Regions from separate parts of the Thiomicrorhabdus indica genome, predicted to be linked through region 2. Evidence: predicted binding sites of a transcription regulator. Region 2 holds the regulator's gene; the other holds the start of a gene.

Region 1 (9,151 bases), 480 kb from region 2:
ACATGTGAATAGCGTTCGACAAGCATTTTTTCGGTCAGTTCAACTTCACCAATTTTTGCAATACGTCCAACATCATTACGCCCAAGATCAATCAACATAAGATGTTCCGCAATTTCTTTCGGATCATTTAACAAATCTTGTTCTAATGCCAAATCTGCGGTTTCGTCGACACCACGACGGCGAGTTCCAGCAATTGGACGAACGGTGACTGTATCATCTTCTAAGCGCACTAAGATTTCTGGGGAAGAACCAACAATGTAGGTACCTCCCAAATTCAAATAAAACATGTAGGGCGATGGATTTAAATGACGTAATGCACGATACAAGTCCATCGGGTCTTCTTCAAAGTCGACAGACATCTGTTGTGAAATCACAACTTGCATCGCATCACCGGCCAACACATACTCTTGAATTTTGGCGACCGCAGCTTTGAAAGGCTCTTCACCGAAGCTAGAAACGAAATCCGGCTCATCAATTTGACGTACGCTTTGTATATCGGCCGGTAAATTCACAGCCTTTGATAATTTTTGAGTCAGTTCCTGTAAACGCTGCTCCGCTCGTTCATAGGCATTCTCTAAGCTCAAATCCGCATGTACAATCACATGAACTTGACCGGATAAGTTATCAAATACGACTAACTCTTCCGAAACCAACAGTTGAATATCCGGCGCACCGATGTCATCTTTTTCTGGAACCGATTCAACTAAACGCGGTTCAATGTAACGAACCGTGTCATAACCGAAATAACCGACTAGGCCACCACTGAAAGCCGGCAGGTTTTCATCTTCAAAAACCTTAAAGCTATTTTGATAGGCTTCAATCCAAGCGAGAGGGTCATCAGCAACCTGATGCTGTAAAACCTCATCTCCCTGATACTCTCGAACCTGTCGCCCATGAACTTCAATTCGTCGTTCACAAGGCAAGCCAATAATGGAGTAACGCCCCCATTTTTCGCCCCCTTGAACCGATTCAAAAAGGTAGGAATAATTGCCATTCGCAAGCTTATGGTAAACACTAAGTGGTGTGTCAAAATCAGCAAGAACTGTGCGCATGACTGGCACTCGCTTATAGCCTTGCTTTATCAACGTTTCAATATTTTCTGCAGTATTTTTTGTGGTCATTTCTCTTCTGCCTTTACGGTTATTTGTCTGTTTGTATGGGCAAGTTTAGTTTCTTGCGATTGCCAACGTTGGAATTGCCACCAACGCCAAATACCAAGCACTGAACACCAGAAGGGCTTAGTCAATTGTTGCAATAATCGCCATACAAATAACAAAATTTTCGGCATAGAAATCTCCATCAACTGCCTGTTAAGCTTTTGCTACCAAATAATTCGGTAATTCTGTAAAAGAGTCCATAATAACATCAGGATTATAATCGCGGATATCTTCTCCATGATTGTAACCGTAGGTCATCGCAAAAATATGAAATCCTGCTGCTCGCGCGGCTTTCACATCCGATTTAGAGTCACCAATCATCAATGCATTTTCTGCCGACTCACCCAAAAGTTTTGCGGCATGATGTAAAGGCATGGGATCTGGCTTTTTCTTTTCGCAAGTATCGCCCGATACAATCACTTCAAAGTAATCAAATAGACCTTTGTCTTTTAACAGAGGAATCGTAAACGCCTCCGCTTTATTCGTCACACAAGCTACACGATAGCCTTGCGCTTGCATCCATTCAATGCCTTCGACCACGCCATCATAAACACAGCTACGCTGGGAGTTATTCACCGCATAAAGTTCTTTAAAAATAGGAATCGCTTTGGCAAACAGTTCTGGTTCTGGTTCACCGTCCACAGAATTAATCAATGCACGCTCAACGAGACGCTCAACACCATTTCCTACCCATTGACGAACTGATGCTTCACCACGAACCGGCATATCCAGTTGCTTCATCATTTCATCAACACAATAGGTTAAATCGGGAACCGAGTCGACTAAGGTGCCATCCAAATCAATCAATACGAAACTTGGTTGTAACTTTTCCATTTTTTCTCTCATCTTGAAATAACAACGCCAGCGCTCACTACTAGTGAAAACGCTGGCGCGACAACAAAAGCTCTGTGTAACGAATTAAGCTTTTGCTAATTCATCACGCATTTGCTGAATAACTGTGTCGTAACGGTTTGCATCTGACGCATTCGCTTTACCGAAAATGCCCGAACCAGAAACGAATGTATCACACCCAGCGGCCGCTACTTCAGCGATGTTTTCAACCTTAACGCCACCATCGATTTCCAAACGGATATCACGACCTGATTCATCAATCATTTTACGAGCCGCTTTCAACTTCTCAAGCGCCTGAGGAATAAAAGACTGACCACCAAAACCTGGGTTAACTGACATAATCAAAATCATGTCGATTTTATCCATAACGTGTTCTAGGTAGTGAAGTGGTGTATGAGGGTTGAATACCAATCCTGCTTTAGCACCCATCTCTTTAATCATCGCCAATGAACGGTCAATGTGTTCAGACGCTTCCGGGTGAAAAGTCACATAGTCCGCACCAGCATTAATGAAATCAGGAATAATGCGGTCAACAGGTTTCACCATTAGGTGAACATCAATCGGCGCTTTAACGCCTTCACGATCCATAAAGTTTTTCAAAGATTCACAAACTAATGGCCCGATAGTTAGGTTAGGAACATAGTGGTTATCCATTACATCAAAGTGAACCACATCTGCACCGGCAGCAATCACATCCTTAACATCGTTTCCTAGTGTCGCGAAATCCGCAGAAAGAATCGACGGAGCAATCCAGTTTTCTTTTTTAGCCATCAGTTAAATCCTCGATAAAATTGTCAAAAAAATAATTCGTGCATTTTAACAGTATCCATTAAAATGGCAAAAAATCTTTCAATAGAAAGAACCGCACCCTAGTGCACGATTCAAGGAGCTCACCGATGCCCGAAATAGATTCTCAGAACACTGAAACTGAGAAAAACTATACAACTGACTTTAAAGGCCAACGCACTTCACACCAACGTCCACTGCACGACCGTCTATTAGCCCAAGCGATTCACATTTTTGAATACATCGGTCTATTCGTGATTGCTGTGGCAACCGTTTTTGCCGGTGGTCGCGAAGTATTACATATGATCGGGGCTGGCGTTGTCACGCTCGGCGACCTGTTATTGCTGTTCCTGTACCTCGAAGTGCTCGCGATGGTGGCGATTTACTTGAAATCGGGTAAACTTCCCATCCGTTTTCCAATTTATATTGCAATTGTAGCGCTTGCTCGATTGCTCATTTTGGACTTAAAAGCTCTAACCGAGTGGGAAATGATTGCGATTGCAGGCACCATTACCTTACTATCTTTTGCGGTGTTAATTTTGCGCTTTGGACACATGCGCTTCCCATATATTATGAACCGTCGTAAAGATGACTAATTACTTTCAAATGATTTAGGACTGAGTATGCAAGCACTATATGAGTCAACCCTAACCAGCCTGCCGTTAATTGGCAAAGGAAAAGTCAGAGATATCTACGACATTGATGACAAACATATGTTAATTGTCACCACAGACCGAATCTCTGCTTATGACGCTATATTGCCAACCCCCATTCCTGGCAAAGGTCGTATTTTGACGGAAACTGCTCAGTTCTGGATGAATAAAACCCAAAACATTTTGCCGAATCAATTGGTGACCGACCAAACACTCGCTGATTACTTAACCCCTGAAGAGTTAATGCAACTTGATGGTCGCGGCATGATTGTTCGAAAACTTAACCCCCTTCCAGTGGAAGCGATTGTTCGCGGTTACTTAGTCGGTTCGGGTTGGAAAGAGTATCAATCATCTCAAAGCGTCTGCGGAATTTCTTTACCGGCCGGTCTAGAACAAGCCGCAAAACTACCTGAACCGTTATTTACCCCGTCAACCAAAGCAGAACAAGGCGACCATGACGAAAACATCAGCTTTGAAAAGTTAGTTGATATTATGGGGCAAGAAAAGTCTGAAAAAGTTCGTGATTTAGCCTTAAAACTTTATCAGTTCGCGGCTGAGTTCGCAGCGAAACGCGGCATTATTATTGCCGACACGAAGTTTGAATTCGGTGAAGATGAAAACGGAACAATTTATCTGATTGACGAAGCATTAACGCCAGACAGCTCTCGTTTTTGGCCAGCATCGCAGTATGAAGTTGGAGCGAATCCACCAAGTTTTGATAAACAATATATTCGTGATTATCTGGACAGCTTAGACTGGGATCGCAACCCTAACAATGCACCTGAACTGCCTGAAGAAGTGGTAAGCAATACACTGCAGAAATACCAAGAAGCGCAAGCGCGCTTGACGGAAAATCTCTAATGCACCATCCAATTAGCGAATTAAAAGCCGGTCCTCATACCGGTTTTTTTGTAACCGGAACCGATACGGATGTGGGAAAAACCTTTGTCGCAGCCAAAATTGCACAACAATTCACTGCACATGGCTTAAAAATTTCTCCTCGTAAACCAATTGCCTCTGGTTGCATCGTGCAAACCGATGGAAGCTTATTAAGTGAGGACGCTTTGCAATTGCAAAAAGGTGCACAATCACAAGAGAGCTTAGAAGTTATTTGCCCCTACCAATTTGAACCGGCACTCTCACCACAAAGTGCTTTGGAAATGGCGAATGTGGTGGTTACGATAAAAGACTTGTTTGCTGCCTGCCAAACACCTAATCAAAACTTTGCTTTGGTTGAAGGGGCCGGTGGATTCTTATCACCGCTTTGTACAGACGGTCAAAATCGAGATTTGGCAACAGCTTTAAACCTGCCGGTGATTTTAATCGTTGCTGACAAGCTCGGCTGCTTGAATCATGCTTTACTTAGTATCGAAGCAATTGAAAGTGCAGGATTAAAATTACACGCGATTGTAGTCAATCAAGTCAACCAAGACAGCTTTGGTTTTGCTAAAGACTTAGAGAAATGGACTGAGACCCCCATTTACTCCTGTGAATTCGATTCTTGACCGGCCGGTATTAGTTTCATTACCAATAAAACCGTTAAAGCGCCTGCCAAAAATACAAATGCCAGCAATGCCCATAATGGGGAAACCATCTCCCAGCCTTGGGCAATCACCAAAGAATCATTTCCGGCAACTTCAACCAATTGCAAACTATCCACCTGCCCCATAAACGCATACAAAACAATCAACATTAAAGCGGCAATAAAAATACACATAACTCATCTCCTATCAGTTCAGGAGCATTATCTATTATTTTCGTGATCTATCTCTACCCATTTCAGAAGCTTAATTTCCCCCTCCAAAGTTTCAACAATGGCGGTACAAGACTCCACCCAGTCACCACAATTGAAGTAATCAACACCTTCGATTTCACGAATTTCAGGATGATGGATATGGCCACAAATGACCCCTTGATAACCTTGTTTTCGGCAGTCTTTGACCACAGCTTCTTCATAAGCGGTGATAAAGGAAACCGCGGATTTCACCTTCTGCTTGAGAAAAGAAGACAACGACCAATAGTTCATCCCCAACTTTTTACGCACCCAATTATAGTAACGATTCAAAATCACCAAGGTTTCGTAACTCCAGTCACCTAACACCGCAAGCCATTTTTGTGTTTGAATCACACTGTCATATTTATCACCATGAACCACTAACAACTTCTGGCCATTAAGCCCAACAAATTCAGCCTCATCACATAAATCAATATTGCCAAACTCAATGCCTGAATAGCGGCGAAGAAAATCATCGTGATTTCCTGTCACGTAAACCACATCCGTGCCGCGTTTCGATTTTGTCAAAATACGACGAATCACATTGGTGTGTGCTTGTGGCCAAAACATTCGCTTTTTCAAACGCCAACCATCAATAATATCGCCTACTAAATATAACTTTTCACAATCATTAAACTTTAAAAAATGCGATAAATGATCTGCTTTCGCTCCTTTCGATCCAAGATGAGTATCCGAAATAAAGATCGTCCGATATTGATTAATCGTTTGATTATTCTCAGCAAGAATAAACTCATCTTCAGTCAGATTATTCATCCAGTCAGGAAAGAATGAGGAATCAGAGGGTAATGCATTCACATTAGAAGTCTTCGACATAGTTGTAATCACTTATAAATTTTTTACCAAGTTTAAAAAGTGAATACGAGCGATTTATGACACTTTGTTGACACTTCCAAGTCCTTTTAACCCCTGAAAAGTCATATAGCTTTCAACTCTCCTTCATAAAGACAGAATAAAATAAGTTCTTTTACTTATTATCGGTATAAGATATGGCAAAGATTTCTCGACTAGTACTGGTAACGGATGCTTGGCACCCGCAAGTCAACGGGGTTGTGACGACACTTACTCACTTGGTGGACTTAGCACGCCATCAAGGCATTGAAGTGGATGTTATTCAACCCCAAAATTATTCGACAATTCCCATGCCTTTTTATAAAGAAATATCGTTAGTCTGGCGTGCGCCACACCTAGAAGAGCGTCTCTTAAATTTCCAACCAGATGCGATTCATATCGCAACAGAAGGCCCTCTAGGTTGGCGTGTCAGACAACTTGCTCAAAAGTTTAATTGGCCGTTCACCACTGGTTATCACACAAAGTTTCCAGAGTATGTCCATAAAAGAGCCAAATGGATTCCAGAATCCTGGGGTTATAACCTCCTAAAAAGATTTCACCGGCCGGCAACAAAAACATTTGTACCCGCACCTTCCATTAAACAAGAACTCGAGGATAAAGGTTTTCAAGAATTAACAGTGATGTCCCGCGGGGTCAACCGAGAAACTTTTAACCCAAACCAAGCACAGCCTATGAGATTTGCTAAACCAATATATTTATATGTTGGTCGCATCGCTGCAGAAAAAAACATACGTGCTTTTCTAGACATACCACTCAAAGGTTCAAAAGTCATTGTGGGCAAAGGCCCTGAGCTGGAAGCGCTAAAAAAGAGCTACCCTGAAGTAGAGTTTGTTGGAGCAAAAACCGGTAAAGAATTAGCAAGTTTTTATGCATCTGCGGACGTGATGGTTTTTCCTTCTCTGACGGACACATTTGGCGTGGTAAACATTGAAGCGATTGCCTGTGGAACACCGGTAGCCGCCTACCCTGTCACAGGGCCGAAAGATATCATAACCGAAGGGTTAAATGGTGCACTGGATAACGATTTAGAAAAGGCTATTCATCGAGCCTTACTATTGAAGGGCACTCATTTGGAACGAACAATTCCACAATTCACATGGGATTCAGCTTGTGAACAGTTTTTGCATAACCTAGCACTGATTAATGCTGCAACGGAATCCAACATGCTCAGAACAAACTCTCGAGCGATTGAAAGCTCGTAATCTTATCCAATACATCCTGAATACAAAAACGGCTTCTTAAGACAAACTTAGAAGCCGTTTTCATTATGATGATAATTTTGAATTATTTTTCAGGCATCATTGACGAGTGGTGATGAGAGATTTTCCATTCGCCATTACGGAATTCATATACAAAGGTGTAACGAGCTGGAACCACTTGAGGCTTGCCATCTTTTACAACCTTAAATTCATAAACACCGGCATCAGTCAATTTGTTGCAGCCTTGTTTCAAGTTACGAGAAACCACCTTTCCATAAGGTTTTGATTGTAGGAAATGGTGAAAGTAATCAGCGATTTCTTCGTGGTTAACACGAGGAACGTTTGAAACCGTTGGTAACAGCACAGCATCTTCCCAATACAATTGGGCAACGGCATTTTGGTCACCCGTTTGCAACGCCATGTTCCAACGTTCAAAAAGTTCTTGCGCTAAACGCTCAGAAGAAGGTGCACAGGCACAAGATTCGTTTGCAGTAGGAGTGTCGATTGGCGCTCCATGGTTACGAACCGTAACCGGTGTTTCCTTTAAACCACGATTTCCTAGACTGCTGCCAACACTTACTCGTGGGTTAACATCCCATTCAATTCCAACTGTTCCACTGATTGTACGACCGTTTTTCATTGTACTTCTCTTTCTCAATTTTAAATTTTGTGTTCACTACAGCTGAATACTCAACTAATCTTAATAACCATGAACATAGCTTTCACCACAGCCTTTCAAGAACTCTAAAAATTCATTGGCTAAGACTGATAACTCTTTACCTTTTGGATAGACGATATTCCATTGCTTTTGCACCGGAAAACCTTCTACATCTAATTCTATAATCGGACCGTTTAGTCGTTCTTCCTTTGACAGCGCCAACTGCGAGACACATGCAACGCCCAAATCACCAATCACACAATGTTTAATCGCTTCATTGGTTTCCATTGTCAAACGCTCATTGATACTTAAGCCCTGCTCAGAAAATACCGATTCAACCGCGGAACGAATCCCCGAACCTTCTTCACGCATGATAAAAGGTTCTTTTGCCAAACGCTGAAGGCTCACTTTTTGACCCGCTAGCTCATGGGTATGATTGGCAATAATCACCAATGGATTAGGAAGAAACGGGACAACTTCCAAATCCGAACTATTTCGCGGAACCTGACCAATAATATAAAGGTCATCCAAGTTTTGCTCGATTCGCTTAAACAGGTTTTCACGATTTGTAATCTTCAAGTTTAAGTCTATATCTTCGTGTCGCTTCGAAAACTCACCTAAGGCTTTTGGCGTGAAATATTTCGCAGTCGTCACAACCGCAACTCTCAAGCGGCCCCGTTTAAGACCTTTGTAATCATCCAACATAATTTCAAGGTTGGATAGACGGTCGATAATTTCACGACAGCTAGCAGCGACCTTCTCACCGACCTCAGTCAAATAAATATTACGCCCAACTTGCTCATATAGGGGTAAATCTATCGCTTCGGCAAAACTTTTGACCTGAGCTGAAACCGTTGGCTGTGTCAGAAACAATTCTTGTGCAGCTCTGGTAAAACTCAGATGCCGTGAAACTGCTTCAAAAATTTGAATCTGTCTTAAAGAGGCATGGCGCAGAAGAAAATGGCTATTAGAATTTCCATCCGGTAGTCGACTCATAGGTCGCTCCTTGTCTAAGTAATCACTTAGTTGTAATCAATATGAATTATAGATTTTAATCTCTAATTGAAATAGTTCAAATAGAGAAACCAATTAACTCATTAAAAACTAAGCTCAGATTCTACCGGCCGGCAAAACTTAGCTAAATTTACATTATGTCTTGGCAACCACCGCCATTACCATTCAACCGTGTAAGCGCTGCAGTC
Region 2 (9,151 bases):
TGCCTTCTGAAAGCCTTTTCATATCGTCGCCGATACGGTTTGCACCTTCTTTGACTTGCGCCATTGTTTTCGACAGGCTATCCAGAGAGCTATTGATGGCGGACTGCATATGTCCTAAATCACCTTCATAGTCACCATTAACCCTTACCGTCAAATCACCACTTGACATGGAGTCAATGACTGTTGCAATCGACTCATTCGCCTGATGGATTGAACGAGACATAAAGTTAATTTGATCACCTAAGTCTCGGATAAAACCATCCAATAAAGAAGTATCGATTTCTTCACCAATATGGCCCTTGGCTGCTCGGTTAACCATTACTTTAAGATTTTGTTCAACAGCAGACTGCATCTTTTCTAACTTGACTGACTCCGTCACATCTTTCCACTCAGTCACAAAACCGGTTTTTTCACCATGATCATTAGTGATTGGGTTAACGATAATCTGTAGATGCAATTCACCTAAAGTTAGTTTGGCAACATAAGTATCCTGCAAATTCTCCAACAATTTTCTTTGGTGAGCAGGATTGACATGAAATATATCAATATTCTCACCAATGAGTTTTTCAGTTGAAAAGTGTGGCAGCATTTTCTGGATTTCTTTCTCTACCGACTCGAGCGTTTGAATGATGGCTCTATTCATATAAACAATATTCAAATCATTGTCCGCAATCATAATATTGGCCGTACTTTGGTCGACGGTGGTTTTAATCGTGGTCATTTCATTCATGGTGCTACCGATTCTGCTCAACATGCCTTGCATATAGCACGCCAGCTGCTGAGTTTCTTTAACCCCTTCGATACGGATATGTTTTTCGGCATTCAATATGCTTGCAGAATCGCAGATGTTTTTAATTTCATCACGCATTCTTTTGACCGGTGCAATAATCTGACGTCGAACCAACAATTCAAAAGAGAGCAATACTAATAAAAAGACCGCCACAAACTCCAAAGCCGTAACCCAAACAATGGTTTGCGCTACCTCTGCTTGTTTCGCTGTCAGCTCGTTTGAACAGGCCGTTTCAATATGTATTGCTAATTCTTGTAATGCTTTCATAGCAGGGCGATCATCCACGAGCACCTGTTTATCAATCTCATTTGGAGTAAGTCCCTGCGACTTGAGCTGTTTAGCCAGCTCAAATTTCTTGGCATATTCTTGATAAACCGCTTCAATTGTTTGCAAGCTGTTTTTCTCGATATCTACAATGCCTTCCAATTGCAGATAATGAGATTTTGCTGCCTTCAATGTATTGATGTTATTTTCGAAAGCTTGGATATAGCTTGAAGAACGGTAGTCCTGATCGCCGCGAATAACAAAGTTTTTGAAGTTATGGATCATTTGACCATAACCTAAGTGCGCTTGAATTTCGGAAAAGGTACGCATTTTTTCAGCGAACTGCGCTTGCAGTCTATTTTGCTCCACTTCGCCTTTATTTTGATAAAAAATAATCGTAGCCAAGCCTACAGAATTAATAATGAAAAAGACAAATAAGAGAATCAATAGATTCTGTCCTGCCGACCGTTTATTAAATGTTACCTGTTCCATTAGGCCTCCAGATTGAGCGATTCAAGCATGACAGCTTGTTTATACATTCTTTTGATAGTAGTTTTTTTAATTATACGCTTCAAGAAAAATCGTTGAAAATCGATAGGCTTTTAACTTAAAACAATTGTTGCAGGCTCTCGCTTCAAAAAAGCTAAGCGATCAAATAATGAAAACGTGATATTGCTTTTACAGACTTTCTAGCTAGGCAAGCAAAGACGGGAAGGTATTCTATCCATTTTTCAATAGATTTTTAAGTATAAAACGATATTAAAAAGAAAAATAAGCTTTTTAAAAGTATCAAAAGTCATCAGTGCACTGTTAAAAACACCATTGCAATGTTGAACTTTCCATAAAACAAAAAAACCGGCCGGTAGAAAACTCTACCGGCCGGTTTCTTTTTGTATCAAATAATCGTTTCGAATTAGTTGATTTTCGCTAGTTGCTTCTCAACAACTTTCTTAGGTAGAGCGATGTAACCATCTTTTTCTACGTCAGATTGACCTTTCTTAGAAAGTACCAGCTTCAAGAACTCACCAACTACTGGCTCAATTGCTTTGTTAGGTGCTTTGTTTACGTAAACGTAAAGTAGACGAGAAAGTGGGTAAGTACCGTTTACAGCATTCTCAGGGTTTGCTTCAACAAATGGCTTACCATCTTTCTTAGCTAGTGGAACCGCTTTAACACCGGCAGTTTTATAACCAATACCAGAGTAACCAATACCGTTTAGAGACTGAGAAACCGACTGAACTACAGAGGCAGAACCTGGTTGCTCGTTTACAGAAGACTTGTAGTCACCTTTACAAAGTGCTTTTTTCTTGTAGTAACCGTAAGTACCAGAAACTGAGTTTCGACCATATAGCTGAACTGTTTGGTTCGCTAGTTGACCATCAACACCTGCTTGACCCCAGTTAGCGATATCGTCTTTCGCACCACATTTACGAGTTGAAGAGAAAATCGCATCAACTTGAGGAATGGTTAAACCTTTGATTGGGTTATCTTTATGCACATAAACCGCTAGCGCATCGATTGCAACCGCAACAGGCGTTGGCTTATAACCGTGCTCTTTTTCAAACATCGCAATTTCTTTGTCTTTCATCATGCGGCTCATAGGACCGATGTTAGATGTAGACTCAGTTAGAGCTGGAGGCGCAGTAGAAGAACCCGCTGCTTGGATTTGAATGTTTACATTCGGGTACATGCGCTTAAACTCTTCAGCCCATAGCGTCATTAGGTTAGCCAAAGTATCAGAACCAACTGAAGAAAGGTTACCCGAGATACCAGAAACTTTTTTGTATTCTGGAAGGTCTTCAACTGCATAAGCAGGAGTTACAAGTGTCGCAACGGCAGCAAAGCCCATTGCAGCTAGGATGTTCGACTTTTTCATGGATTTCCCCGTAAAAATAAAAGTGAAAACAAAAATGACGGTGGTTATATTAAGGATGAACTATAAATACGGCTTGACATCTAGATGACAAAATTATGACAAGCAATGTGCTTAGTTATACTTATCACTAAATTTTTTTCTTTATATTTCAATAGACTAAACACCAAAAACTCTTTGTAACTTGCGCCAGAGTAAAAAAACTGCAACATTTGGCTCAAAACCCAATGGATTTCTATAAAATGCCGGTAAAAATAGGCCAAGCAACTTAGTCCGGAAAGGATTCGACTTGGTAAGACAGAGTCAGTGAAAATGAGAGTATCAAAATGGAATTAAAAGACATTAATGAGCTTGAAAACGCCACATCCAGAGGTCGAAAAGAGATGTTCCGGTTTGGCACGGCGATGTTGTTTATCGTCTTAATCTTACTATTCACGTCGAATATTAATATTGGAACCGGCACGGTTAGCGTTGAACTTGTTGTAGCAGCCATGATTGGCGGCTATATGGCTCTTAACATTGGTGCAAATGACGTTGCCAACAATGTAGGTCCTGCAGTTGGCTCAAAGGCACTGACTCTAACTGGCGCAATCATACTGGCTGCTATTTTTGAATCGGCAGGTGCCTTGATTGCCGGTGGTGAAGTTGTGAGCACCATCAAAAAAGGCATCATTGATCCAGCAATGGTTGGCGATCCACAAACCTTTATTTGGCTAATGATGGCCGCCTTGCTCGCTGGGGCTCTCTGGCTAAACTTAGCCACGGCGCTAGGTGCTCCTGTCTCAACAACGCACTCAATTGTTGGAGGGGTTTTGGGAGCGGGCATCGCAGCCGCTGGTTGGAGTATTGCTAACTGGGACAAAATGGGGGCAATTGCCGCTAGTTGGATTATATCGCCTGTCATTGGAGGGATGATTGCCGCCGGTTTCCTCATGTGGATTAAGCGATCCATCACCTATAAAGAGGACATGGTCGAAGCCGCTAAAAAAACTGTGCCACTATTGATTGCCATTATGGCTTGGGCCTTCTCAACCTACCTAATTTTAAAAGGTTTGAAGAAAGTTTGGAAACCCGATTTCATGACAGCTCTTTTGGTCGGTTTAGCCATAGCCACAATCGTTTATTTAAGTGTCAAACCGATGATTGCTCGTCAAGCGGCGAAAATGCAAAGTACCAAAGCCAATATCAACACCTTGTTTACCATTCCGTTAATCTTTGCTGCGGCATTATTAAGCTTTGCACACGGCGCAAACGATGTCGCCAACGCCGTTGGACCTTTAGCAGCAATTCATGATGCATTACAAAGTAATGAAATTCACGGCAAAGCCGAAATTCCAATCTGGATTATGGTAATTGGTGCCATAGGTATTTCACTTGGGCTTCTTCTTTTTGGACCAAAACTGATTCGTACAGTAGGTTCAGAAATTACCGAACTTGACCAAATGCGAGCATTTTCCATTGCTATGGCCGCAGCGATTACCGTCATCGTCGCTTCTCAACTAGGGCTGCCAGTAAGCTCTACCCATATTGCCGTTGGTGGGATTTTTGGGGTCGGCTTCTTACGTGAATACCTAAAACGTAACTATGCAAAAGCCATAGAGGAAATCAAAGAACATCATCAGGGTGCAGATGAACACGAAGTGAACGAGTTTATTAACCGCTTCTCAAAAGCCTCTTTAGATGAAAAGAAATACATGTTGGCGCAATTGAAAGAGAAAAAAGCCGAAATTGAACTGTCGAAGAAAGAGCGTAAATCATTGAACAAGGTTTACCAAAAAGAATTGGTCAAGCGTTCTGCATTTTTAAAGATTGTGGCAGCCTGGGTGATTACGGTTCCAGCCTCGGCCATTTTGGCGGCGATTATCTTCTTTGCCATTCGCGGCATGATGCTTCCGTAAAGTATTTCTAGCTACAAAACCAAAGTTATTTACCGGCCGGTTAAGTTTTCTTAACCGGCCGTTTTTGTTTGGTTATCCGGTTCGCCAGTGTTTCAAAATATAAAACCGAACAAACCTTACCGGCCGGTACAAAATTCAAAATAGGATTAAGTACGAAAATCTTATTCGGAAATTCGATTTAACGGAAAGGTACAACTAAAAGTACTGCCTCTGCCATAGTTACTCTTAATCTGTAATCGGGAATCATGTTTTTCTAACACATGCTTCACAATTGCAAGCCCAAGCCCTGTGCCACCTGTTACCCGAGATCGATCTTTATCAACGCGATAAAAACGTTCAGTTAAACGAGGAATATGTTCAGCACTTACACCGATACCTTGGTCCTTGACACTAAAACTTGCACCTTTGCGAGTACGTTGCCATTTAACAACAATCTTACCGCCATCCGGTGAATAGCGCACCGCATTGGAAAGCAAATTCATAAACAGACTTTTTAAAGGTTCTTGGTAACCTTGAATTTTCAAACCTTCATCAATCTCAAATTCAAAGTGATGACGACCATCCGTTAATTGCGCAACCTCAGGCTGAAGCCTTTTTAAAATGGCCGGCACATCCACCGACTGAATTTCAGCGGTAATGGAGTCCGCTTCCATTGTGGATAAGGTCAACAAATCTTCAATAATGGTTCTCATGCGTACAGTTTGATTATGCATATGCTCCAGCGGTTGTTGCCAAGTTGGCTCATCAGCCATCTCTTGCATCAACTCAAGGTAACCGTGTAAAACCGTAAGCGGCGTGCGTAATTCATGAGAAGCATTTGCCACAAAATCTCGACGAATCTGCGCCAACTGGTAAAGTTCAGTGATGTCTTGCGCAATAATAAGTTTATGATCTTCAAAATATTCAATGACACGAATTTCATAAATGCGGCCATGCTGCAAACTCAACTTAATCGTGTTTTCAAATAATTCTGTTTGAAGATACCTTAAAAATTCAGGTTGACGAAGAATGCCTTCAATCCGCCTTCCAACATCTAAACGTCTCAGCCCAAGAATTTTTTTTGAAGGATCATTGAACCACTCAATATGATTTTCACTATCCAGTGAAACAATCGCACTTGGAATCAACATAGAAGCAGCTTTAAACTGCTCAGATTTGTAAAGATATAAATCGGCATGCTTTTCTAGAGCACGTTGTTTTTTGGAAACTTGGTAGGACACCTCGCTCCAAAAACCAGAAACCGGGGGGTGATTAACTTCACCCTCACCTTTCATCCATTGTTCAAATTTGTAAGTCGACCATAGTTGACGACCGATATAAAACACGACGAATACTATCGCAGGACCAATAAAACACTCGATTAACCACCCTATAAACAATAAGGCCCATATAAAGGTGATTATCCAAGTGAGTTCACGTTTAACACCAGCACTTAACAAATTCGATCAACCCTCCACTACCGAAAAACGGTAACCAGAGCCACGAATCGTCTGAATATAGTTAGAAACTCCTAAAGGCTCTAAGATTTTTCGAAGTCGTCGAATATGCACATCAACGGTACGTTCTTCCACGACGACATTGACACCCCAAACCTGGTCAAGCAGTTGCGAACGCGTAAAAACTCGGTTTGAATGCGATAGAAAAAACAGAATTAACTTAAACTCCGTTGGCCCAACTTTGACTTCCGCATCATCAATATAAAAACGATGGCTGACGGTATCCAAACGCATTCGACCCGCAATAATTTGATCACTGCTTTGCGAACTATCATCCGTTTGACGACGTAACAACGCTTTGATTCGAGCCGTCAAGGCTCGAGGTGAGAAAGGCTTGACGACATAGTCGTCTGCGCCTGATTCAAAGCCTTGAACCTGAGCTTCCTCTTCACCACGAGCCGTCAACATAATTATAGGAATCGTTTTACCAAAAGACTTCTGGCGCAAGGTCTTCGCCATAGTCACACCTGAAATTCCAGGCAACATCCAATCAAGCAGAATTAAGTCCGGTTGTGACTCTTCAGCCAAACGCATACCTTCTTCAGCATTGGATGCTTCAATTACCTTATACCCTGACGAATCCAGAGTAAATTTCAGCATATCCCGAATAGCCGCCTCATCTTCGACCACTAATATTAGAGGCTTGGTCGTTTGTTGACTCAAAATTTTTCCTTTTGGAACGAATGATTATCTCTAGGAGTTCTTGTCATCTTCAATAAGCTTGGCAATTTCTTCTTCACCCATCTTACGAATATCGATACCTTTGACTAAATATACGACACTTTCAGCAACATTCAAAGCATGATCCGTCACACGCTCAGCTGCACGAATAGACATAAACATATCTGTTAACACATCAATTTGAGATAAATCCGTCTCCGATGCCAATTTTGAACGTACGGTTACTAATGCATCCGCTAAAACCATGTCCATACGTTCTTCTTCCTGATAAACCCAAAGAACGTCTGAAATATCTAAACGTGAAAAACCGTTCAGTGTTTTCTGAATCATTTTTTCTCCAGACTGCATCAATGTACAAAGCTCGTTATAACAAGGTAAACGAGTACAGCCGACTTCCTCTTCACATTGATGAATCGCTAGCTTAGCAATTTTAACCGCTTCATCACCCATGCGCTCTAAATCTACCGCCACACGAATTGCCATAACAATCAAGCGCAAATCCGATGCCGTAGGTTGCTGTCGAGCAAGTACCGCAGCACTCAGGCGATCAATTTCCATCTCTTCCTGATTAATTAACTCATCAGTCGCTAAAGCCTCTTTGGCTAAATCAATGTTTCCTGTTTCCAAGGCTTGACGCAAATTTGTCAATTGGCTCTCAACTAGCCCTCCCATTCTGGCCACTTCATTGAATAAAGCTTCAATGTTACGGTTCAATTGCTCTGAGATATGCGTGCTAAATTCTTCACGTTCCATGCTTTAATCCTCTTTATTTCATTAACCGTAACGGCCAGTAATATAATCTTCAGTACGTTTAACTTGTGGGTTGGTGAATAATGAATCCGTATCGGTATATTCAATCAAATCCCCCATATACATAAAGGCCGTATAGTCTGAAACACGCGCAGCCTGTTGCATATTGTGCGTTACAATCAAAATCGTAAAATCTTTTTTCAACTCAAAAATCAGCTCTTCAATTGCAAGTGTTGAGATTGGATCCAAGGCTGAAGTTGGTTCATCCAGCAACAGAACTTCTGGTTTTATCGCAATCGCACGAGCGATACATAAACGCTGTTGTTGACCACCCGACATACCAAGTGCATTCTCGTTAAGACGGTCCTTAACCTCTTCCCAAAGGCCTGCGCCTTTTAAGGCCCATTCAACCGACTCATCCAAAACGGTTTTATCAGTGATTCCTTGTAAACGTAACCCGTAACAAACATTTTCATAGATCGATTTTGGGAATGGATTCGGTTTTTGGAAAACCATTCCCACTCGACGCCGTAATGCTGCCACATCCATATCTTTGGCATACATATCATCACCATGAAGTGTCATTTCACCTTCAACGCTTACAATATCGATCAAATCATTCATTCGGTTAAAGCAGCGCAGCAAAGTCGATTTACCACAACCCGATGGACCAATAAACGCTGTGACACGGTTTTCAGGAAGATCCATTGTTACGCCATTAAGGGCTTGCTTAGAACCATAATAGAGGTTCCAGTCTTTTACCTGAATCGCAATTTTTTCATTTTCCAATGAAAGTTTTTCTAAGCCTTGAGGTACGCCTTTGGCCGCTGAAATACTAATAGTTTGTTCATTCATTTTTAAATACCTATGTAAATTCTTTTTTCGCAGTTAAAACGCCTAAGGCTTAATGCTCTAAAGCTTTATATTTTTCACGTAGTCGGTTACGAATACTGATAGCCCCTAAGTTCAAACCGACGATAATCAGGACTAACAGCAATGATGTGGCGTAAACCAATGGCTGAGAAGCCTCAACGTTTGGACTTTGGAAACCAACATCATAGATATGGAAACCAAGGTGCATGAACTTACGATCCAAATGCACAAATGGAGCAATTAAATCCACAGGAAGCTCTGGAGCTAACTTCACTACACCCACTAACATCAATGGTGCAACCTCACCCGCTGCACGAGCAATTGCTAGAATCAAACCTGTCATGATTGCAGGCAATGCCATCGGTAAGACTATTTTTGAAATCACTTCGATTTTCGTTGCACCTAGCGCCAATCCACCCTCACGCAATGAACGTGGAATACGAGACAAACCTTCCTCAGTTGACACAATCACCACTGGCAGAGTTAACAATGCCATTGTCAGTGATGCCCACAACAGACCGGGAGA

The links. The regulator PhoB, encoded in region 2, activates phosphate uptake and scavenging genes when phosphate is short. The targets are predictions, from matches to a motif close to GNNTGTCATAAAACTGTCANAT.
Region 1: the regulator PhoB is predicted to act here: its motif matches at 6,111-6,132, upstream of D9T12_RS01490 (UDP-2,3-diacylglucosamine diphosphatase).

Annotation. Positions count from the first base shown of each region.
Region 1 is NZ_CP033040.1:359,834-368,984, reverse strand. It holds gene trpE (anthranilate synthase component I) at 1-1,121, opposite strand, end outside; gene D9T12_RS12390 (hypothetical protein) at 1,118-1,288, opposite strand; gene D9T12_RS01520 (phosphoglycolate phosphatase) at 1,311-1,991, opposite strand; gene rpe (ribulose-phosphate 3-epimerase) at 2,076-2,780, opposite strand; gene D9T12_RS01510 (phosphate-starvation-inducible protein PsiE) at 2,906-3,391, shown strand; gene D9T12_RS01505 (phosphoribosylaminoimidazolesuccinocarboxamide synthase) at 3,419-4,309, shown strand; gene bioD (dethiobiotin synthase) at 4,309-4,953, shown strand; gene D9T12_RS01495 (hypothetical protein) at 4,929-5,165, opposite strand; gene D9T12_RS01490 (UDP-2,3-diacylglucosamine diphosphatase) at 5,193-6,056, opposite strand; gene D9T12_RS01485 (glycosyltransferase family 4 protein) at 6,230-7,294, shown strand; gene D9T12_RS01480 (SgcJ/EcaC family oxidoreductase) at 7,377-7,931, opposite strand; gene D9T12_RS01475 (LysR family transcriptional regulator) at 7,992-8,945, opposite strand; gene D9T12_RS01470 (BMC domain-containing protein) at 9,094-9,151, opposite strand, start outside.
Region 2 is NZ_CP033040.1:836,371-845,521, reverse strand. It holds gene D9T12_RS03450 (methyl-accepting chemotaxis protein) at 1-1,546, opposite strand, end outside; gene D9T12_RS03445 (PstS family phosphate ABC transporter substrate-binding protein) at 1,968-2,930, opposite strand; gene D9T12_RS03440 (inorganic phosphate transporter) at 3,254-4,825, shown strand; gene phoR (phosphate regulon sensor histidine kinase PhoR) at 4,987-6,264, opposite strand; gene phoB (phosphate regulon transcriptional regulator PhoB) at 6,271-6,984, opposite strand; gene phoU (phosphate signaling complex protein PhoU) at 7,015-7,755, opposite strand; gene pstB (phosphate ABC transporter ATP-binding protein PstB) at 7,777-8,607, opposite strand; gene pstA (phosphate ABC transporter permease PstA) at 8,657-9,151, opposite strand, start outside.